4 regions of the Enterobacter sp. RHBSTW-00175 genome follow, and region 2 is predicted to be linked to each of the others. Evidence: predicted binding sites of a transcription regulator. Region 2 holds the regulator's gene; each other region holds the start of a gene.

Evidence for each region. The regulator sigma-54, encoded in region 2, starts transcription at its own class of promoters, with help from an activator protein. The targets are predictions, from matches to a motif close to GTTGGCACANNTTTCGCTNT.
Region 1: glnA (glutamate--ammonia ligase) is a predicted target of sigma-54. The motif match lies at 1,516-1,535, and genes of this name have one in related genera.
Region 3: HV107_RS16765 (amino acid ABC transporter substrate-binding protein) is a predicted target of sigma-54. The motif match lies at 4,389-4,408, and genes of this name have one in related genera.
Region 4: norV (anaerobic nitric oxide reductase flavorubredoxin) is a predicted target of sigma-54. The motif match lies at 3,321-3,340, and genes of this name have one in related genera.

What each region holds. Positions count from the first base shown of each region.
Region 1 is NZ_CP055930.1:2,088,930-2,094,743, forward strand. It holds gene typA (ribosome-dependent GTPase TypA) at 1-1,244, opposite strand, end outside; gene glnA (glutamate--ammonia ligase) at 1,623-3,032, shown strand; gene glnL (nitrogen regulation protein NR(II)) at 3,218-4,267, shown strand; gene glnG (nitrogen regulation protein NR(I)) at 4,279-5,691, shown strand; gene HV107_RS09875 (YshB family small membrane protein) at 5,801-5,814, shown strand, end outside.
Region 2 is NZ_CP055930.1:1,510,653-1,516,466, reverse strand. It holds gene elbB (isoprenoid biosynthesis glyoxalase ElbB) at 1-175, shown strand, start outside; gene mtgA (monofunctional biosynthetic peptidoglycan transglycosylase) at 172-897, shown strand; gene npr (PTS phosphocarrier protein NPr) at 935-1,207, opposite strand; gene rapZ (RNase adapter RapZ) at 1,204-2,058, opposite strand; gene ptsN (PTS IIA-like nitrogen regulatory protein PtsN) at 2,104-2,595, opposite strand; gene hpf (ribosome hibernation promoting factor) at 2,678-2,965, opposite strand; gene rpoN (RNA polymerase factor sigma-54) at 2,988-4,421, opposite strand; gene lptB (LPS export ABC transporter ATP-binding protein) at 4,469-5,194, opposite strand; gene lptA (lipopolysaccharide ABC transporter substrate-binding protein LptA) at 5,201-5,755, opposite strand; gene lptC (LPS export ABC transporter periplasmic protein LptC) at 5,724-5,814, opposite strand, start outside.
Region 3 is NZ_CP055930.1:3,531,807-3,537,620, forward strand. It holds gene rihA (pyrimidine-specific ribonucleoside hydrolase RihA) at 1-796, opposite strand, end outside; gene HV107_RS16750 (amino acid ABC transporter ATP-binding protein) at 917-1,642, opposite strand; gene gltK (glutamate/aspartate ABC transporter permease GltK) at 1,642-2,316, opposite strand; gene HV107_RS16760 (amino acid ABC transporter permease) at 2,316-3,056, opposite strand; gene HV107_RS16765 (amino acid ABC transporter substrate-binding protein) at 3,211-4,116, opposite strand; gene lnt (apolipoprotein N-acyltransferase) at 4,487-5,814, opposite strand, start outside.
Region 4 is NZ_CP055930.1:933,119-938,932, forward strand. It holds gene HV107_RS04395 (DNA-binding transcriptional repressor) at 1-730, shown strand, start outside; gene gutQ (arabinose-5-phosphate isomerase GutQ) at 723-1,688, shown strand; gene norR (nitric oxide reductase transcriptional regulator NorR) at 1,685-3,199, opposite strand; gene norV (anaerobic nitric oxide reductase flavorubredoxin) at 3,386-4,834, shown strand; gene norW (NADH:flavorubredoxin reductase NorW) at 4,831-5,814, shown strand, end outside.

The sequences.
Region 1 (5,814 bases), 580 kb from region 2:
ACAGAACCCTGATGCTGCTCTTCAACGTCCAGCGTTACGTTTTCGAACGGCTCTTGTTTACGGCCGTCGATTTCGCGGAAGATTACTTTCGGACGGGAAACCGCCATTTCGAAACCTTCACGACGCATGTTTTCGATAAGAACAGACAGGTGCAGCTCACCACGACCAGAAACACGGAATGCGTCTGCATCCGGAGTTTCTTCAACACGCAGCGCAACGTTGTGCACCAGCTCTTTATTCAGGCGGTCAAGGATCTGACGAGAGGTAACGAACTTACCTTCTTTACCACAGAACGGAGAGGTGTTGACGTTGAAGAACATGGACACGGTTGGTTCATCAACGGACAGAGCTGGCAGCGCTTCGACGCTCTGCGGATCGCAGATGGTGTCAGAGATGTTCAGCTCACCCAGACCGGTGATTGCGATGATGTCGCCAGCTTCAGCAACGTCGCTCTCGATACGCTCAAGACCCAGGTGAGTCAGCACTTTACCGACTTTACCGTTACGGGTTTTGCCTTCGCTATCGATGATAGTAACCTGCTGGTTAGGCTTAACTTTACCGCGCTTGATACGACCAATGCCGATTACGCCAACATAGTTGTTGTAGTCGAGCTGAGAGATCTGCATCTGCAGGGTGCCGTCGAGATCAACGCTTGGTGCAGGAACACGGTCAACAATCGCCTGGTACAGCGGGGTCATGTCTTCAGCCATGTCTTCGTGGTCCAGACCTGCGATACCGTTCAGCGCAGAAGCGTAAACGATAGGGAAGTCCAGCTGCTCGTCGGTCGCATCAAGGTTAACGAACAGGTCAAATACCTGGTCAACAACCCAGTCAGGACGCGCGCCAGGACGGTCAACCTTGTTGATAACAACGATTGGCTTCAGACCATGGGCAAATGCCTTTTTGGTCACGAAGCGCGTCTGCGGCATTGGGCCATCCATTGCGTCAACGACCAGCAGCACGGAGTCTACCATGGACATTACACGTTCAACTTCACCACCGAAGTCGGCGTGCCCTGGGGTATCAACGATGTTGATACGGTAGTCATTCCATTTAATCGCGGTGTTTTTCGCGAGGATGGTAATCCCACGCTCTTTCTCCAAATCGTTGGAGTCCATCACGCGTTCTTGAGTTTCGGCACGAGCATCAAACGTACCGGATTGCTGCAGCAGCTTATCAACCAGGGTAGTTTTACCATGGTCAACGTGCGCGATGATGGCGATGTTACGCAAATTTTCGATCACAACTTTGCCTCAGGCATTTAGAAATAGCGCGTTATTGTACACGGATTAATCGCACTACAAAACAGGATCACAAACATCCCCCGCAAACAAGTATTGCAGAGATGCTTTGTGATCGCTTTCACGGAGCGGTAAAGGGCGCTTTAACGTAAATTGCACCAATATGGTGCTCAATGTTCACCATGGAGCACTATACTGGTGCAACATAACCATCATGGTGCAGCCCTTTTGCACTATGGTGCGCATGATAACGCCTTTTTGGGGTGTTTTAAAAGTTGGCACAGATTTCGCTTTATAAAAAATATGGCAACACAGCCAGTACAAGACAAAAATTGAAGACCTCGTTACCACGACGACAATGACCAATCTGGAGAGTTAAGTATGTCCGCTGAACACGTTTTGACGATGCTGAACGAACATGAAGTGAAGTTTGTTGATCTGCGCTTCACCGATACCAAAGGTAAAGAACAGCACGTCACAATCCCTGCACATCAGGTGAACGCCGAATTCTTTGAAGAAGGCAAAATGTTTGACGGCTCCTCCATTGGTGGCTGGAAAGGCATTAACGAATCAGACATGGTTCTGATGCCGGACGCAACTACTGCGCTCATTGACCCGTTCTTCGAAGAACCTACTCTGATCATCCGTTGCGATATTCTCGAACCAGGCACACTGCAAGGTTACGACCGTGACCCACGCTCCATCGCTAAGCGCGCAGAAGAGTACCTGCGTTCTACCGGTATCGCAGACACCGTTCTGTTCGGGCCAGAGCCAGAATTCTTCCTGTTTGACGACATCCGTTTTGGTGCTTCAATTTCTGGTTCCCACGTTGCTATCGATGACATCGAAGGCGCATGGAACTCCTCCACCAAATATGAAGGTGGTAACAAAGGTCACCGTCCAGGCGTGAAAGGCGGTTACTTCCCGGTTCCTCCGGTCGATTCCTCACAGGACATCCGTTCTACCATGTGTCTGATCATGGAAGAGATGGGCCTGGTTGTTGAAGCTCACCACCACGAAGTGGCAACTGCTGGCCAGAACGAAATCGCAACCCGCTTCAACACCATGACCAAAAAAGCGGATGAGATTCAGATCTACAAATACGTTGTGCACAACGTTGCGCACCGTTTCGGTAAAACCGCGACCTTCATGCCAAAACCAATGTTTGGCGACAACGGTTCCGGTATGCACTGCCACATGTCTCTGTCCAAGAACGGCACCAACCTGTTCTCTGGCGACAAATATGCGGGTCTGTCCGAGCAAGCGCTGTTCTACATCGGTGGTGTTATCAAACACGCTAAAGCGATCAACGCCCTGGCGAACCCAACCACCAACTCCTACAAGCGTCTGGTCCCAGGCTATGAAGCACCAGTAATGCTGGCTTACTCTGCCCGTAACCGTTCTGCTTCTATCCGTATCCCGGTTGTTGCTTCTCCGAAAGCGCGTCGTATCGAAGTTCGCTTCCCGGACCCAGCAGCTAACCCATACCTGTGCTTCGCTGCTCTGCTGATGGCTGGTCTTGACGGTATCAAGAACAAGATCCACCCAGGTGAAGCAATGGACAAAAACCTGTATGACCTGCCGCCAGAAGAAGCGAAAGAGATCCCACAGGTTGCCGGTTCTCTGGAAGAAGCGCTGCAGGCGCTGGACGCTGACCGCGAGTTCCTGACTGCAGGTGGTGTGTTCACTGACGAAGCTATCGACGCATACATCGCTCTGCGTATCGAAGAGAACGACCGTGTGCGTATGACTCCGCACCCAGTTGAATTCGAACTGTACTACAGCGTTTAATTTTTAACGGGTTTCGCGCGACTTTTTACGCGCGACCCCGAAAGCTGTTTTTTTGTTGCCGTGGAAACTTTCAGCCCATCTTCGGATGGGCTTTTTTCTCCACCAACAACCTGATCTCACGCGCTTTTACGCCGAAAAAGCTATACTGCACTAAATTAGTGCACACAACTCCAGGAGACTGCTGAATGGCAACTGGCACGCTGCCCGATGCTGGGCAGATCCTCAATTCCTTAATTAACAGTATCTTGTTGGTCGACGACGAGCTGGCAGTGCATTACGCCAACCCGGCGGCGCAGCAACTGCTTGCCCAGAGCGCACGCAAACTGTTTGGTACACCGCTCCCGGAATTACTGAGCTATTTTTCACTGAATATTGGCCTGATGCAGGAAAGTTTACAGGCCGGTCAGGGGTTCACCGATAACGAAGTGACGCTGGTGATAGACGGACGTTCCCATATTCTTTCGCTGACGGCGCAACGCCTTCCTGAGGGGCTTATTCTGCTCGAGATGGCACCGATGGATAATCAGCGTCGCCTTAGTCAGGAACAGCTCCAGCATGCCCAGCAGATCGCTGCCCGGGATTTGGTGCGTGGCCTGGCCCATGAAATCAAAAACCCACTGGGTGGTTTGCGCGGTGCGGCGCAGCTGCTGACCAAAGCACTCCCCGACCCTGCGCTTGCCGAATACACCAACGTCATCATTGAGCAGGCAGACCGTCTGCGTAATCTGGTCGACAGACTGCTTGGGCCGCAGCAACCGGGAATGCACGTATCAGAAAGCATTCATAAAGTGGCTGAGCGGGTGGTGAAACTCGTGTCGATGGAGTTACCGGAAAACGTCACGCTGGTGCGCGATTACGATCCAAGCCTGCCAGAACTGGCGCACGATCCTGACCAGATTGAACAGGTTCTTCTGAATATCGTGCGTAATGCTCTTCAGGCGCTTGGGCCTGAAGGTGGTGAAATTATTCTGCGCACCCGTACCGCTTTCCAGTTAACGCTGCACGGTGTGCGTTACCGACTTGCGGCAAGAATAGACGTTGAGGATAACGGGCCAGGCATCCCATCGCATCTTCAGGACACATTGTTCTACCCGATGGTTAGTGGCCGCGAAGGCGGTACAGGACTGGGGTTATCCATTGCCCGTAATTTGATTGATCAACACTCTGGCAAAATTGAATTTACCAGTTGGCCGGGTCATACCGAGTTTTCGGTTTACCTGCCAATTAAAAAATAAAGGTGACGTGTATGCAACGAGGGATAGTCTGGGTAGTCGATGACGATAGCTCCATCCGTTGGGTGCTTGAACGCGCACTCACGGGAGCGGGATTAAGCTGCACGACGTTTGAGAGCGGCAGCGACGTGCTTGATGCACTCACCACCAAAACCCCGGATGTTTTGCTGTCAGATATTCGGATGCCTGGCATGGACGGGCTGGCGCTCTTAAAGCAGATCAAACAACGCCACCCAATGCTTCCGGTCATCATAATGACTGCCCACTCCGATCTGGATGCCGCCGTCAGTGCGTACCAGCAAGGGGCATTCGATTATCTGCCAAAACCCTTTGATATCGACGAAGCGGTAGCCCTGGTTGAGCGCGCCATCAGCCACTACCAGGAGCAGCAACAACCCCGCAATGCGCCAGTTTTTGGCCCGACGACGGACATCATCGGCGAAGCGCCTGCCATGCAGGACGTTTTTCGCATTATCGGTCGTTTGTCCCGTTCTTCCATTAGCGTATTGATTAACGGCGAATCGGGAACCGGTAAAGAGCTGGTTGCCCATGCGCTACACCGGCATAGCCCGCGTGCGAAAGCACCGTTTATCGCTCTGAACATGGCGGCGATCCCGAAGGATTTGATTGAGTCAGAACTGTTCGGCCATGAAAAAGGGGCATTTACCGGCGCAAACACTATTCGCCAGGGTCGCTTTGAACAGGCTGACGGCGGGACCCTTTTCCTGGATGAAATCGGCGATATGCCGCTGGATGTTCAGACCCGCCTGCTTCGCGTGCTGGCTGATGGGCAGTTCTACCGTGTGGGGGGTTATGCTCCCGTAAAAGTAGACGTGCGTATTATTGCCGCAACGCACCAGAACCTTGAGCAGCGCGTTCAGGAGGGCAAATTCCGTGAAGACTTATTCCATCGTCTTAACGTGATCCGCGTTCACCTGCCACCGCTGCGCGAGCGTCGCGAGGATATCCCTCGTCTGGCGCGCCACTTCCTCCAGGTTGCCGCGCGTGAGCTGGGTGTGGAGGCCAAATTGCTCCACCCGGAAACCGATGCCGCCCTCACCCGCCTGGCCTGGCCTGGCAACGTGCGTCAGCTTGAAAATACCTGTCGCTGGTTGACGGTCATGGCCGCCGGTCAGGAAGTGCTAATTCAGGATTTACCAGGAGAGCTGTTCGAAGCCACCGCTCCAGAAAGCAGCACCGGACATGCGCTGCCGGACAGCTGGGCGACACTTCTGGCGCAATGGGCGGATCGCGCGCTACGATCCGGTCATCAAAACCTGCTTTCAGAGGCTCAGCCAGAAATGGAACGCACGTTGTTAACCACTGCGCTTCGTCATACTCAGGGCCATAAACAGGAAGCGGCTCGTTTACTGGGATGGGGACGCAATACCCTGACACGTAAGCTGAAAGAGCTGGGAATGGAGTGATTTTTACCGCTGTGTAAAGATTACTAATTGAGCGCAAATTGCCGTTATTTTGCGCTTTACTGTTCCGATGAGTTTTGTATGATCGTGCCCGGAAATTGGGGGGACCATCATGCTGGAATCATT
Region 2 (5,814 bases):
AGAAATGATTGAAGATATGGGGGGCGAACATGTGCCTTGCCCGGTCGATGATATCGTGGTTGACGAGGACAATAAGATTGTCACAACACCTGCCTATATGCTGGCGCAAAACATCGCAGAGGCGGCAGCTGGTATCGAGAAGCTGGTAGACAGAGTGTTGGTTCTGACTGAATGATCCGAAAATTCACGGCTGGCGCGTGGGTCAAACGGATCCTGTTGCGTATTGTCATTGTCCTGGCGGTATTCTGGGGCGGCGGTATTGCTTTGTTTAGCATCATGCCTGTCCCCTTTTCTGCCGTGATGGTTGAGCGCCAGCTTGGCGCCTGGTTATCCGGTGATTTCGGCTACGTTGCGCACTCTGACTGGGTGAGCATGGATGAGATCTCTCCGTTTATGGGGCTTGCAGTGATTGCCGCAGAAGATCAGAAATTCCCGGATCACTGGGGGTTCGACGTAGCGGCTATCCAGAAAGCGCTGGCGCATAACGAGAGGCATGAAGATCGTGTGCGGGGTGCATCCACGCTTTCTCAGCAGACGGCAAAAAACCTGTTTTTATGGGATGGGCGTAGCTGGCTGCGAAAAGGTCTTGAGGCGGGTCTGACACTTGGTATGGAAACGGTCTGGAGCAAAAAGCGTATTCTGACCGTCTATCTGAATATCGCTGAATTTGGTGATGGGGTGTTTGGTGTCGAGGCCGCCGCGCAACGTTATTTCCATAAACCTGCCAGCCGTCTGACGATATCAGAAGCCGCGTTGTTAGCGGCCGTGTTGCCCAATCCCGTCCGCTTTAAGGCCAGTGCCCCATCGGGGTATGTTCGTGGTCGTCAGGCGTGGATTATGCGGCAAATGCGCCAGTTAGGCGGGGAAGGATTTATGACGGGAAATAAGCTGTATTAGTGACCCTCTCCGTGAAGGAGAGGGTGGATGCATCAGTCTAGTCTTCATCAAACCCGGCATTAAACAGTGCTATCACTGCCGCCAGAGCTTCTTCTTCCTGTGGGCCTGTTGCCTCAACTTCAATTTGTCTGCCCTTGGCAGAATCCAGCATCAGTAGCGCGATAACGCTATTGGCTTCAGCCTCTGTACCTTCATCGTTACGCAGCAGAACCTCCGCATCAAAACCCTGCATCAGTTCAAACAGTTTCATCGCCGGGCGGGCGTGCATACCCAGCTTATTAGTGATTTCAACAGTTTGTTTTACGGTCATGTTTTACGTTTTTCCAGCGTACGATGACGGGACTGAACGTTCTTCCCGCGTGAACGGAAGTAGTCGGCCAGTTGTTCAGCAATGTAAACCGAACGATGTTTACCACCGGTACAGCCAATCGCCACCGTCAGATAGCTACGATTGTTTGTTTCCAGCATAGGTAACCATAGCTCAAGGTAGCTGCGCGTCTGGTAGATAAAATTGTGAACTTCTGTGTGCCTGTCGAGGAACGCGGCCACGGGTTTATCAAGACCGGTCATTGGACGCAGTTTTGGATCCCAGTGGGGGTTAGGCAGGAAGCGCACGTCGAAAACATAATCCGCATCGATAGGAATGCCGTGCTTAAAGCCGAAGGATTCGAACACCATTGTCAGTTCGCGCTCGCGTTTACCCAGCAAACGGGTTCGGAGCATTTCAGCCAGCTCGTGAACGGACATTTCAGATGTATCGACAATGAGGTCTGCACGAGAGCGCAATGGCTCCAGCAGGTCGCTCTCTTCGTCGATGGCGCTTTCCAGAGAGAGATTCTTACTGGAGAGCGGATGCAAACGGCGGGTATCGCTGTAACGACGGATCAGCGTGTTACGGTCAGCATCAAGGAACAGCAACTGAGGCGAAAACGAGTCAGGCAGGTTGCTCATCGCCTGTTCAAAGACTTCCGGTGATTCTGGCATGTTACGGACGTCGATACTGACGGCAGCAGACGTTTGTCGGTCCGCGAGCGTCCGGGCCAGGTCGGGCAGCAGCACAACCGGCAGGTTATCGACACAGTAAAAACCCATATCTTCAAGCGCGCGGAGGGCGACGGATTTCCCCGACCCTGAACGACCGCTGACGATCATCAGCACCATGTTCCGTTTCTCCTCAGGACAACAGATGTAAAGGACATCTCCCGGTTATGCATCATCCTGATTGCCTTCTGCTTCAGTGATAATTTGATATAACTCTTCATCACTTTGGGCTGAGCGCAGTCTACGGCAAATAGTTTTATCAGCCAGACGTTTAGCGACCAGCGAAAGCGTATGCAGATGGGTTTTGGTCTGGTCAGCAGGAACCAGCAGCGCGAAGAGGAGATCGACTGGCTGATTATCGATGGCGTCGAAGGCGATAGGCGTTTCGAGCTGCACAAATACACCGACGGCACGCAGGGTGTCTTCTTCCAGCTTACCATGCGGGATAGCAATGCCGTTGCCAATGCCAGTACTGCCCATTTTTTCGCGGGTCAGAATAGCTTCGAACACCACCTGTGACGGCAGGCCCAGCTGTTTTGCGGCCAGTTCACTGATGATTTCCAGCGCACGTTTTTTGCTCTGGCAGTGAACGCCACTACGGGTACATTCCTGGTTAAGGACATTGCTCAGTTGAAGAGCGGAATCGTTGTTCATCATAATTTCACCTAAGCGCTAACTGTACAAATGGCCTGTTGTGTTTCACAACAGGCCTTCCTGCACCCGTTAACTGCCCGGACAATTAGTGTTGTTTCAGTTTATCTTTATGTTTATTGAGCTGTCGCGCGAGCTTGTCAATCAAGCCGTCGATAGCAGCATACATGTCTTGCCCTTCCGCACTGGCATGGAGTTCACCCCCGTTCACGTGCAGGGTTGCATCCGAGATATGAGTCACTTTCTCCACTTTCAACACAATATAGACCTGGTTGATCCTTTCGAAATACTGTTCAAGTTTCGCGAACTTAGTGTTCACAAAATCACGTAAAGCATCAGTAATTTCGACGTTGTGTCCTGTGATGTTGAGCTGCATAGTGTCTTCCTTATCGGTTGTGTCAGACCAGTTGTTTACGCTGGTTAGACGGCGGAATGGATAAAGACTCTCGATACTTTGCAACAGTACGGCGTGCCACCATGATACCCTGATCGGACAGCATGGTGGTTAACTTACTGTCACTCAGTGGCTTCGCGGGATTCTCCGCGGCGATCAACTTCTTCACCAGTGCACGAATTGCCGTCGACGAGGCTTCGCCGCCGCCTTCGGTATTCACATGGCTGGAGAAGAAATACTTAAGCTCAAAAATACCGCGTGGACTGTGCAGATATTTCTGCGTTGTCACGCGGGAAATAGTTGATTCATGCATTTCGACGGCCTGGGCAATATCTGCCAGCACCATCGGTTTCATATACTCTTCGCCCTGCTCAAAGAACGCCTGCTGCTGCTCGACAATACAGCGGCTTACACGGAGCAGCGTATCATTTCTGCTCTCCAGACTTTTGATCAGCCATCGCGCTTCCTGAAGATTGCTACGAATATATTGATTGTCGGAGTCGTTGCGTGCGCTGGTGCACATGGAGGCGTACTGCTGGTTGATTTGCAGGCGAGGAATGCTGTCTGAATTCAATTCTACAACCCAGCGGTCGTTATGTTTTCTGACCAGCACATCCGGGATAACGTATTCGGGTTCGCTGGTCTGGATGGATTGGCCGGGGCGAGGATCGAGCGACTGGATCAGATTGACGGCTTCTTTCAACACCTCTTCTTTCAGGCGGGTGACGCGCATCAGTGTACGGAAGTCATGGTTTGCCAGCAGATCCAGATGATCGCTGATAATTAACCGGGCTTCTTCAATCCAGGGGGTCTCTTTGGCAAACTGAGAAAGCTGGATCAGCAAGCAGTCGCGCAGATCTTTCGCGGCCACGCCAACCGGGTCGAAGCGCTGAATACGCTTCAGAACCGCTTCAATTTCCTCGAGTTCGATCTCATCATCGCCGATGCTTTCAAGAATATCGTCCAGAGAAACGGTCAAATATCCGGTGTCATCAACGGCATCGACAATGGATGTCGCAATCGCACGATCGGTGTCAGAGAAGGGCGTTAACTCCACCTGCCACATAAGGTAATCCTGAAGCGACTGGGTAGTTTCGCCCTGATAGACCGGTAGCTCATCATCCTGGTAGTCCGCACGCGTCCCGGACGGGGTTCCTGCGGTGTAAATTTCATCCCAACTGGCATCCAAAGGCAGCTCGTCCGGCATCTCTTTTTGTTCGAGAGCATCAACGGTATCGAGCGTTTCGGTGTCCTGCGTTTGCTGAGTATCTACCTCGTCATGAAGATCGGTTTGCTCCAGCAACGGGTTGCTGTCCAGTGCTTGCTGGAGTTCCTGCTGAAGTTCTAACGTGGACAGTTGCAACAGGCGAATCGCTTGTTGTAGCTGTGGCGTCATCGCCAGTTGTTGGCTGAGCCTTAATTGCAAACCTTGCTTCATGTTCAGAGCATTTTTCTCCGGTGCGGCGTTACGTTACCTCTACCCTATCAGAGTCTGAAGTCTTCCCCAAGGTACACGCGCTTAACATGCTCATCTTCGAGGATCTGCGTCGGCGTACCATGGGCAATCAGATGGCCCTGGCTCACAATATAAGCGCGTTCACAAACGGCCAGCGTTTCACGGACGTTGTGGTCAGTGATCAGTACGCCAAGCCCGCTGTCACGCAGATGTTCAATAATACGTTTGATATCGATGACGGAAATAGGGTCAACGCCCGCGAAGGGTTCATCCAGCAGGATGAATTTCGGGTTTGCAGCCAGTGCGCGCGCAATCTCGACACGACGACGTTCACCGCCTGACAGTGCCTGGCCTAAGCTATCGCGCAGGTGTTCAATATGAAACTCTTCCATCAGTTCGTTAGCGCGATCCTGACGCTGCTCGCTCGACAGATCGTCGCGGATCTGCAAGACGGCCATCAGGTTATCGAAGACGCTTAAACGGCGGAAAATGGACGCTTCCTGAGGAAGATAGCCGATACCACGGCGCGCACGGGCGTGCAGCGGCAGAAGGCTGATATCTTCATCATCAATGACAATGTTGCCTGCATCACGCGGCACAATGCCCACCACCATGTAGAAGGTAGTGGTTTTACCCGCACCGTTAGGACCTAAAAGGCCAACAATTTCGCCGGAGTTGACGGACAGACTGACATCTTCCACGACGCGGCGGCCCTTATAGGCCTTAGCGAGATTTTTTGCAGTTAATGTTGCCATAACGAATTAGTTACTCTTCTTCTGTGCCGGGGCCTGGCTTTTGCCTTTATCTTGCAGCTGTGAAGGAACAAGCACGGTGGTAACGCGTTTGCCTTTCTCGCTGGAAGCCTGCATTTTTTGCTCTTTCACCAGATAGGTGATCTGGTCGCCGGTGATATTGCTGTCCAGCTGTTCCAGATAGGCGTTACCGGTCAGAATGACAAGATCCTTCGCCAGTTCATAGTGCATATGTGTGGCGTGGCCCTTCACCGGTTTACCGTTGTCCTGCATCTGGTAGAAGGTTGCCGGGTTGCCATAACCATCAATAATTTCTTTGCCTTGCTCGCCGCCCGGACGGGTAACGACCACTTTGTCGGCATTAATTTTGATGGTGCCCTGAGTCATGACGACGTTGCCGGTAAAGGTGACGACATTACCCTGCATATCGAGAGACTGAGTGTCAGATTCAATATGAATCGGCTGTTCGGTATCACCAGTCACAGCAAGTGCGGGAAGACTGGCTGCCAGCAGCGCGCTGGCGATAACAAAATTAAGGCTGAGTTTGTTTGTTTTGAATTTCATAAGAGGATCTAACCTTTTCAATCAGCTCGGCGTTTTTGCTGCGTAAGTTCCCGCGCATT
Region 3 (5,814 bases), 2.0 Mb from region 2:
CAGTTTCCACGCCCACCCAGCGTTCCACAGTAGTGAACATCTCAGGCTTCAGCAGCCAGGCAATGGTGCAAGGGTCGTGCAGTGGCGCTCCCTGGAATCCCCATTTTTCGTCTTTGTGGTACTCAAGGAAGAAGTCGAGCAGCTCAGCCACGGTTGTGGCGACAGGGTTACCAATGGCACGAAAACGCTCTGTATCTTCCAGCATAATCTGCGCCCGGTGGGTAACATCCAGCCCCGCCATCACAATCGGTAAACCCGACTGGAAGACAATCTCTGCTGCTTCCGGGTCGACAAAGATGTTGAACTCCGCCGCAGGCGTCCAGTTACCAAGCCCCATCGCACCTCCCATAATCACAATGCGGGAGATTTTCTTATGCAGTTCCGGGTGGCCGTTTAAGAGCAGCGCGACGTTGGTTTGCGGGCCGGTTGCCACCAGCGTGACGGGTTCAGCACTTTCACGCAGTACCTTTGCCATCAGCTCAACGGCCGTGCAGTTTTGCGGTGCAAATCCTGGTTCTGGCAGTGCCGGGCCGTCAAGCCCTGATTCACCGTGCACATTGTCGGCAATGATCAACTCGCGCATCAGCGGCTTAACTGCACCGCCTGCCACTGGAATATCCGTGCGTTTTAACAGCGTGAGCATCCGCAGCACGTTACGCAGGGTTTTATCCGGGGTCTGGTTTCCGGCCGACGAGGTGACAGCTTTTAAGTCCAGTTCAGGGGAGGCAAGAGCAAGGACGAGGGCGATCGCGTCATCATGACCTGGATCGCAATCGAGAATGATTGGCAGTGCCATAGAGTTCTCCATTTTTAGCGTTATTTTGTGACAAGGGTAACGCTGCAATGTGAGGCCGACGAGAAGAAGAGATGTAAAGCGTGAAGCAGTGCGCAATCCGCAGATTGCGCACTGAGAAGATTAATGCAGAATTTTGGCGAGGAAGTCTTTTGCGCGCTCAGATTTCGGGTTCGCGAAGAACTCTTCTTTTGGCGAGTCTTCAACGATCTTGCCTTCATCCATAAAGATCACGCGGTTGGCCACTTTACGGGCGAAGCCCATTTCGTGCGTTACCACCATCATGGTCATCCCTTCGTGCGCCAGTTCAACCATGACATCCAGCACTTCGTTGATCATTTCAGGATCGAGCGCAGAGGTGGGTTCGTCAAAGAGCATGGCTACCGGATCCATACACAGCGCGCGGGCGATCGCTACACGCTGCTGCTGGCCGCCGGAGAGCTGCGCCGGGAATTTATCGGCGTGAGCGGAAAGCCCCACACGTTCCAGTAACTTCAGCCCTTTTTCGCGTGCGAGTTTTTTATCGCGCTTAAGCACTTTTACCTGCGCCAGGGTCAGGTTTTCGATAATGGAGAGATGCGGGAACAACTCAAAATGCTGGAATACCATCCCGACGTGGGAGCGCAGCTGGGCAAGGTTGGTTTTCTTGTCATTCACTTTGGTGCCGTTAACGAGGATCTCGCCTTGCTGCACCGGCTCCAGGCCATTGACGGTTTTAATCAGCGTGGATTTGCCGGAACCGGACGGCCCGCACACCACCACCACATCGCCTTTTTTCACTTCGGTGGAGCAGTCGGTCAGCACCTGAAAGTGCCCATACCATTTAGAAACATTTTTCAGGGAAATCATTATACAGTCCTTTTCTTCAGCCAGCTGACCAACAGCGACGCGCTTAAACTAATCACAAAATAGACCCCACCTGCGAAGAGGACCATCTCGACCTGCGTACCATCACGCTCACCGATGGTGGAAGCGGTACGGAAGAAGTCTGCCAGGCTTAGTACGTATACCAGAGAGGTATCCTGGAACAGCACGATGCCCTGAGTCAGCAGGAGTGGAACCATGGCGCGAAACGCCTGCGGCAGAATGATGAGCTGCATCGACTGCCAGTGAGTCATCCCCAGCGCCAGTGCGGCACTGGATTGCCCACGCGAAATACTCTGTATACCCGCACGGATAATCTCTGAGTAATAAGCGGCCTCAAACATAGAGAATGCCACCATCGCCGAGATCAGGCGGATGTCGGTTTTCGGTGACAGCCCCAGTACGTTCTGCAAGAAGCCTGGAACAATCAGATAAAACCATAACAGCACCATCACCAGTGGAATGGAGCGGAAGACGTTAACGTAGGCGGTGGCAAACCAGGCGAACGGTTTAAAGCTCGACAGGCGCATCACCGCAAGCAGGGTGCCCCAGACGATACCGATGATGATGGCAATCACTGTGATCTTTAACGTAATCACCAGGCCATCAAGCAGATACGGCATGGATGGAACAATGGAACTCCAGTCAAATTCGTACATTATTTGCCCCCCAGATTGCCCGGCAGGCGAATTTTGCGTTCAACCAGGTTCATCACCAGCATGATGACAGTGTTAATCAGAACATAGGCGAGCGTTATCGCGGTGAAGGATTCCCACGCATGGGCGGAGTAATCCAGCAGTTTGCCCGCCTGCGCCGCCATATCCACCAGACCGATAGTGGACGCGATGGCCGAGTTTTTCACCAGGTTCATCATCTCTGAGGTCATCGGAGGAACGATCACGCGGTAAGCGTTAGGCAGCAGCACATAACGGTATGTTTGTGGCAGCGTCAGGCCCATCGCCAGACCGGCATTCTTTTGTCCGCGCGGCAGGGACTGAATGGCAGCACGTACCTGCTCGCACACGCGGGCAGCGGTAAACAGCCCCAGACACAGCATGGAGGAGACAAAGAACTGAATGTTCGGATCCAGTTCTGACTTAAACCACATGCCAATATTTTCAGGTAGCAGTTCAGGAACAACCAGATACCAGGTAAAGAATTGCACTATCAGAGGAACGTTACGGAACAGTTCCACATACAGGGTGCCGAGAGTTGAAAGAAAGCGGTTAGGGACGGTACGCAAAATACCGAACAACGAGCCGACAAGAAACGCGATTATCCATGCCGTTATGGATAAAGCCACAGTGACCTGAAAGCCGCTCCATAACCAGCCAAGATAGGTGGTGTTGCCGAACGGGGCTTGTTGCAGAAAAATGCCCCAGTTCCAGTCGATTGACATAATAAACTCCAGAAAAAAAAGGGTAGCAGCGCTACCCTCGAAGATTGGTGAGAAGCTAATTTTCGCGCTGAGTGGGGAACGACCACTCAACGTATAGTCTGTCCGTGCTTCCCGACAATCGAGAGGGCAGGAGGTCCTGCCCCTGTTGTTCTAATTAGTTAAGAGCCTTGTCGTTTGGTGATTTGAACAGCGCTTTCATGTCGTCAGACAGTTCAAAGTTCATGTTAAGATTTTTTGGTGGAATTGGATTCTTGAACCACTTGTCGAACCATTTTTCCGCTTCGCCGGAAGTCTGCGTCTGAGCGATGGTGTCATCGATCAGTTTTTTGAACTCAGCGTCGTCTTTACGCAGCATACAGCCGTAAGCTTCTTTGGATTGCGCGGTGCCTACGATTTCCCAGTTGTCTGGTTTCTTCGCTTTAGCACGCTCACCTGCCAGCAGTGCGTCATCCATCATGAATGCCACAGCACGGCCGCTTTCCAGCGTACGGAAAGAGTCGCCGTGGTCTTTCGCACTGATGATACGCATATCCATTTTCTTCTCGTCATTCAGCTTGTGCAGCAGAACTTCAGAAGTGGTACCGGATGTCACCACAACCGCTTTGCCTTTCAGGTCAGCAAAATCTTTAATCTCGCCGCCTTTCTTGGTCAGCAGGCGGGTACCTACCACGAAGATGGTGTCAGAGAACGCAGCCTGTTTCTGGCGCTCAAGGTTGTTAGTGGTTGAGCCGCACTCAAAATCGAAGGTGCCATTTTGCAGCAGAGGAATACGGTTCTGCGAGGTGATAGGAATCAACTTCACCTGTAGATCAGGCTTGTTCAGCTTTTTCTTCACGGCTTCAACGATGGCGTTGGAGTAATCCTGTGAATAGCCCACGACTTTTTGCGTGTTGTCGTAGTAAGAGAACGGGACAGAAGATTCACGGTGGCCGACCACGATCACGCCGTTTTTGGCAATCTTGTCGAGAGTGCTCCCGGCAGCCGGAGCGTCTTCAGCGTGTACAACGCTTGCGGACATCCCCATAACCAGCATTGCTGTGGCCAGTTTACGTAATTGCATACCCAACTCCTTTTTTATCAGCGCCAGTGACGCATTGATACCCATTGTGATGTTGTTATATCTCGCGCTATGCGAGTGCAGTGTTATGCAAGCTTGTTAACATTTAGTTTGGCTTAATGTAAAGATTTTGCTGCGTTATTGTTTATTTTTGCGAAGCGCGCCGCACCATTCAGAGGCAAAAATCTCCCGTTGCACCGTTTCGGTGCTACCGGCGATCTACGCTGGTGCGACCAGGTTGTACGTTAAGCCAAATTGCGTTTGCGTTAATATACAAAGCAATAGACGTGCCAAAGTGGGAGTCTGGAGGAATTGTCGAACATGGGAAAACAGGCCGGGTAAGCGTCAGCGCCACCCGGCAGAGGAGGGGGGATTATCTGCGACGCTGACGAAGGCTCATCAACACGGCACCAAAACCAAACAGCGCGGTCAGGATCCACAGCGGCCAGTTGCCGGTACGGGCGTATGGCGTCAGTCCGGTGGTCGGCGTAACTTTCGTGGTCAGCACTTCACGGGTGAACTGCGGGATCATGGCCTGAATTTCACCTTGCGGGCCAATCACTGCGGTAATGCCGTTATTGGTGCTACGCAGCAGCGGACGCGCCAGCTCCAGGGAGCGCATACGCGCCATCTGGAAGTGTTGCCACGGGCCAATCGATTTCCCAAACCACGCATCGTTAGAGATGGTCAGCAGATAGTCGGTGTCCGGGCGGAAGTTATCGCGCACCTGCTCACCGAGGATAATTTCGTAGCAAATGGCTGCCGTCAACGCAAAACCGTGCGCGTGCAGCTGAGGTTGAACGTATGGACCACGGCTAAAAGAGGACATCGGCAAATCAAAGAACGGCGCCAGTGGACGCAGAATCGATTCCAGTGGAACAAATTCGCCGAAGGGGACCAGGTGATTCTTGTTATACCGATCGGTGGAGTTATAGCTGTATTCGCTGTCTTTGCCGAGCGTGATTATTGTGTTGTACGTGTCATAACGGTTCTGCGGATTCAGACGCGCATCGACAATCCCGGTAATCAGCGTGCTGCCGCGTGCGCGAAGCAGGTCATTCATCATGTTCAGGAACGGCTGCTGGTTGATTTCCAGGTCAGGAATGGCGGATTCCGGCCAGATAATCAGCTGCGATTTTCCCATCACCTGCTCGGTCGCGCCGGCATAGATTTTCAGCGTGTTGATAAGCTGCTTTTCGTCCCACTTCATTGCCTGCGGGATATCGCCTTGCACCATCGATACCTGCGTTGCCCGTGCGGGCTCCAGGGTAAACCACTGGATGTAACGCAGCGGGAAGGGCAGGGCGAACAGGACCAGTGCCGTAACCAGCGGTTTCCAGCTGCGCATCATAAGCGCAAGCACCAGCAGGCCACTGACCACCATCAACAGGAAGTTAATCGCCTCTACGCCCATTACCGGGGCCAGCCCTTTTAACGGACCATCAATCTGGCTGTATCCGAACTGCAACCACGGGAAGCCGGTTAATACCCACCCGCGCAGGAACTCTGTGATCTGCCAGACAACCGGTGCTGCGATAGCGACGCGAAGCCAGGTCGTTTTTGGCCACAGGCGAGAAAGGATACCTGCGAACAGACCGGTGTAGAGTGAGAGATAGGCGGCAAGCAGCACAACCAGGAAGACGTTAACCGGGCCCGGCATCCCGCCAAACTGCGCGATGCTGACATAGACCCAGTTAATGC
Region 4 (5,814 bases), 580 kb from region 2:
AAAGCAGGGGAAATGCTCGGTAGAGGAACTGGCGCACTACTTTGACACCACCGGCACGACGATACGCAAAGACCTGGTGTTGCTCGAAAACTCCGGTGCCGTCATCCGCACCTACGGCGGAGTGATGCTCAATAAAGACGAAGCCGATCCCCCTATCGACCACAAAACGCTGATCAATACCCACCAGAAAGCGCTGATTGCCGAAGCTGCCGTGAAGTTTATCCACGATGGCGACTCCATCATTCTGGATGCCGGCAGCACGGTATTGCAGATGATCCCGATGCTCAGCCGCTTTAACAACATCACCGTGATGACCAACAGCCTGCACATCGTTAACGCCCTGTCGGAGAACGACTGCGAGCAAACCATCCTGATGCCAGGCGGGACGTTCCGTAAAAAATCAGCCTCGTTCCACGGCCAGCTGGCCGAGAATGCCTTCGACCACTTCAGCTTTGATAAACTGTTTATGGGGACGGACGGCATCGACCTGAACGCCGGGGTGACCACGTTTAATGAAGTGTTCAGCGTCAGCAAAGCCATGTGTAACGCCGCGCGGGAAGTCATTTTGATGGCAGACTCGTCGAAGTTTGGCCGTAAAAGCCCCAATATTGTGTGCAGCCTTGAAAGTGTCGATAAGCTGATTACCGATGCGGGCATCGATCCGGCGTTTAAAAAAGCGCTGGAAGAGAAAGGAATCGACGTTATCGTAACCGGAGACAAAGATGAGTGATTTTCTGTTAAACGCAGGCCGCCAGACCCTGATGCTCGAATTGCAGGAAGCGAGCCGCCTGCCGGATCGCCTGGGCGATGATTTTGTCCGTGCGGCGAACACCATCATTCAGTGTGAAGGCAAAGTGATCGTCTCAGGTATGGGCAAATCCGGCCATATCGGTAAGAAGATTGCCGCCACGCTTGCGAGTACCGGAACGCCTGCGTTCTTTGTTCATCCGGCAGAAGCGCTGCATGGCGATCTGGGGATGATTGAAAGCCGCGACGTGATGCTGTTTATCTCCTACTCCGGCTCGGCAAAAGAGCTGGATCTCATCATTCCGCGCTTGCAGGAAAAAGCCGTTGCCCTGCTGGCGATGACCGGAAAATCCCGCTCGCCGCTGGCGCTGGCGGCAAAAGCGGTGCTGGATGTTTCCGTAGAGCGTGAAGCCTGCCCGATGCACCTGGCCCCCACCTCCAGCACCGTAAACACCCTGATGCTGGGTGACGCGCTGGCGATGGCGGTTATGCAGGCGCGCGGCTTTAATGAAGAAGATTTTGCCCGTTCTCACCCTGCAGGCGCGCTGGGCGCACGGCTACTCAATAAAGTGCACCACCTGATGCGCACCGACGATGCCATTCCACAGGTAACACTGGATACCAGCGTGATGGATGCGATGCTGGAGCTGAGCCGTACCGGGCTTGGGCTGGTTGCCGTCTGCGATAACAACGGTTTTGTGAAAGGCGTCTTTACCGACGGCGACCTGCGTCGCTGGCTGGTCGGCGGAGGCAAGCTGGAATCTCAGGTTTCAGAAGCAATGACCCAGGGCGGGCTGACGCTGAATGCAGAAAGCCGCGCCATCGAAGCCAAAGAGGTGCTGATGAAGCGCAAAATAACTGCCGCCCCGGTGGTCGATGAGAGCGGCAAGCTTTGCGGTGCAATCAACCTGCAAGATTTCTATCAGGCCGGGATCATCTAACCTTTCAGACCCAGACGTTTCGCCAGCCGGTGCAGGTTGGCGACGTCCGTTTCCAGCGCCCGCGCGCACGCCGACCAGCTGCGGTTATTTTGCTCAAGCACGCGGGTGATCATCTGCCGTTGAAACTCTTCTGTTGCTTCGCGCAGGTTCTCGTTGCTGATTTCCGGGATGTCCTGAGTCACAACATGCGCGGTTTCATCATGCAGCGCAAAATGACGCGCGTGGATCAGCACTTCATCACCTGAACGTGCGGCCCGTGCCAGCACGACGGCACGGTGGATGGCATGTTCCAGTTCACGCACGTTGCCCGGCCAGCCGTAACTTAACAGATGTGTTCTCGCCCCGGGGCTTAACACCACGCGGGAAAGCCCCATCCGCAGACGACACTGTTCGCAGAAGTAACCCGCCAGCAGAACCACATCTTCACCGCGCTCACGCAGCGCAGGGACGGAAAGCGGGAAGACGCTCAGGCGGTGGAACAGGTCAGCACGGAAATTCCCGGCCAGCACCTCTTCACGCAGGTCGCGGTTGGTCGCCGCCAGCACGCGTACATCCACTCTTAAGCTGCGATCGTCCCCCACGCGCTGAATATCACCGTACTGCAACACGCGCAGCAGTTTGGCCTGTAACGACAAAGACAGCTCGCCAATCTCGTCGAGGAATAACGTGCCGTTATCCGCCATTTCAAACTTACCGCTGCGGTTGCTGATGGCCCCGGTAAACGCCCCTTTAACGTGACCAAACAACTCACTTTCTGCCACGCTTTCCGGCAACGCAGCACAGTTGAGGTACACCAGCGGGTTGACCACACGTGGAGAAGCTTCGTGAATCGACTTTGCCACCAGCTCTTTACCGGTGCCGGTTTCACCGAAAATCAGCACGTTCAAATCAGAAGCCGCCACAATGTCGATCTCTTTTTTGAGCTGCACCATGCCCGGCGAAAGGCCAATCATCTCGGTGTGGGTGACCTGTTCAAATGCCGCCGGGCTACCCGGCAGAATGTTCTGGCTCTCCAGCTGTTCAATCAGCAGTGCGTTGTTAAGCGCACCGGAAGCCAGGGCCGCAATCAGCCGCAGCTCTTCGTCACTGAAGGTATCGAACTGATCCGGTGACATACCATCAAGCGTCAGGGCGCCAATCAGGTTCTGCCCGGCAAACAGCGGCAGGCCAATACAGGCGTGTACTTTGAGGCTCTCCTGCCCCGGGATCAGCCCATCATAGGGATCAGGCAAGTCGCTGTCGGCAGGGAAACGCACCACATCACCCGCACGGGCGATAGTTTCCAGCCGTGGATGGCCTTCCAGCGTAAAGCGCCGCCCCAGCACATCCTGCGCCAGGCCGTCGATGGCCAGCGGAATAAACTGCCGACCTTCGTAACGCAGCAGCGCCGAGGCATCACACTCCAGCACGTCGCGGAGCGTGGAGATCAGCCGTTGAAATCGGTCCTGATGGCCAATACCGGTTTGCAGTTCAATGGCGATCTTCGCCAGTACGTTTACAGAAAAGCTCATCTCAACCTCGCTGTCATTTTGACAATGCATATTGTCATATTGACAGTTTTTAAGATAGTCATAATGACTACCCATTACGAGTAATAAACAATTAAATACATTTAAATCAATCAGATAAAAAGTTGGCACGCAACTTGATATAGCTAAAACATCTTATTTGAAAACGCCGTATTAATTGAGGTTGCTATGTCTATTCTGGTTAAAAATAACATTCATTGGGTTGGCCAACGTGACTGGGAAGTGCGTGATTTCCACGGAACTGAATACAAAACGCTGCGCGGCAGCAGCTACAACAGCTACCTCATCCGTGAAGGTAAAAATGTTCTGATCGATACCGTCGATCACAAATTCAGCCGCGAGTTCGTGCAGAACCTGCGTAGCGAAATCGATCTGAACGCTATCGACTACATCATTATCAACCATGCAGAAGAAGACCACGCCGGCGCGCTGACCGAGCTGATGTCTTATATCCCAAATACCCCAATTTACTGCACCACCAATGCTATCGACTCAATCAACGGTCACCACCACCACCCGGAGTGGAACTTCCACACCGTGAAAACCGGTGACTCACTGGATATCGGCAACGGCAAACAGCTGATCTTCGTTGAAACGCCAATGCTGCACTGGCCTGACAGCATGATGACTTACATGACCGGCGACGCGGTGCTGTTCAGTAACGATGCATTCGGCCAGCACTACTGCGACGAACGTCTGTTCAACGACGAAGTGGATCAGGCCGAGCTGTTTGAGCAGTGCCAGCGCTACTATGCCAATATCCTGACGCCATTCAGCCGTCTGGTGACGCCGAAAATCACCGAGATCCTCGGCTTCAATCTGCCGGTTGATATGATTGCGACCTCTCACGGCGTCGTGTGGCGTGAAAACCCAACCCAGATCGTTGAGATGTATCTGAAATGGGCAGCGGATTATCAGGAAGACCGCATCACGATTTTCTACGACACCATGTCCAACAACACCCGCATGATGGCGGATGCGATTGCCCAGGGCATCAACGAAGTTGACCCGAACGTGGCGGTGAAAATCTTTAACGTGGCGCGCAGCGATAAAAACGACATTCTGACCAACGTGTTCCGTTCCAAAGGTGTGCTGGTGGGGACGTCCACCATGAACAACGTGATGATGCCGAAAATCGCTGGTCTGGTGGAAGAGATGACAGGTCTGCGTTTCCGTAACAAACGCGCCAGCGCTTTTGGTTCACACGGCTGGAGCGGCGGCGCGGTTGACCGTCTGTCTACCCGCTTGCAGGACGCCGGTTTTGAGATGTCTATGAGTCTGAAAGCCAAATGGCGACCGGATATCGATGCCCTGGAAATCTGCCGCCAGCATGGTCGCGAGATTGCACGTCAGTGGGCGCTTGCTCCACTGCCAGAATCCACGGTGAAAACCCCTGAACAGCAGGAAGCCTGCGCCTGTGCGGCTGCCGCGGCGGCAAATCTCGGCCCGCGTATGCAGTGCAGCGTGTGCCAGTGGATTTACGACCCGGAACTGGGCGAACCGTTGCAGGACGTAGCACCAGGCACACCGTGGAGCAATGTCCCGGACAACTTCCTGTGCCCTGAATGTTCATTGGGTAAAGACGTCTTTGACGAACTGGGTACGGAGGCAAAATGAACAACGGGATCGTGATCATCGGCTCGGGCTTTGCCGCCCGCCAGCTGGTGAAAAATATCCGCAAACAGGACGCGAACGTGCCGCTGACGCTTATTGCCGCCGACAGCATGGACGAGTACAACAAGCCAGATTTAAGCCATGTCATTAGCCAGAATCAGCGCGCAGAAGATCTCACCCGCCAGACGGCGGGAGAGTTCGCAGAACAATTTAACCTGCGTCTGTTTCCCTATACCTGGGTTACGGATATCGATGCCGCCGCGCATGTCGTGAAGAGCCAGGATAAAACCTGGCAGTACGACAAGCTGGTGCTGGCAACAGGTGCGGCCGCTTTTGTCCCACCGGTTGAAGGTCGCGAGCTGATGGTGACACTGAACAGCCAGCAGGAATATCAGGCCAGCGAAACCAGGCTGCGGGACGCACAGCGGGTAATGATTGTCGGCGGCGGTCTGATTGGCACCGAGCTGGCGATGGATTTTTGCCGCGCGGGAAAAGCAGTCACCCTGGTTGACCATGCCGCGAGTATTCTTTCCGCACTGATGCCAGCAGAAGTAAGCAGTCGCTTACAACACCGGCTGACCGATATGGGCGTACATCTGCTGCTGAAATCTCAGCTGCAAGGTCTGAGCAAAACCGAAACCGGCATTCGCGCCACGCTTGATCGCCAGCGCAGCGTAGAGGTTGACGTGGTGATTGCCGCAACCGGCCTGCGCCCGGAAACAGCGCTTGCCCACCGTGCGGGCGCAGAAACGAATCGCGGTGTGAAGGTCGACAGTTACCTGCAAACCACGCAGCCGGATATTTATGCCCTGGGTGATTGTGCGGAAATTAACGGACAGGTATTGCCCTTTCTGCAACCTATTCAGCTCAGTGCCATGTATCTGGCAAAAAACCTGCTCGGGACAAGCGCGCCGCTGAAATTACCCGCCATGCTGGTGAAGGTGAAAACGCCGGAGTTACCGCTGCATCTTGCAGGCGAAACG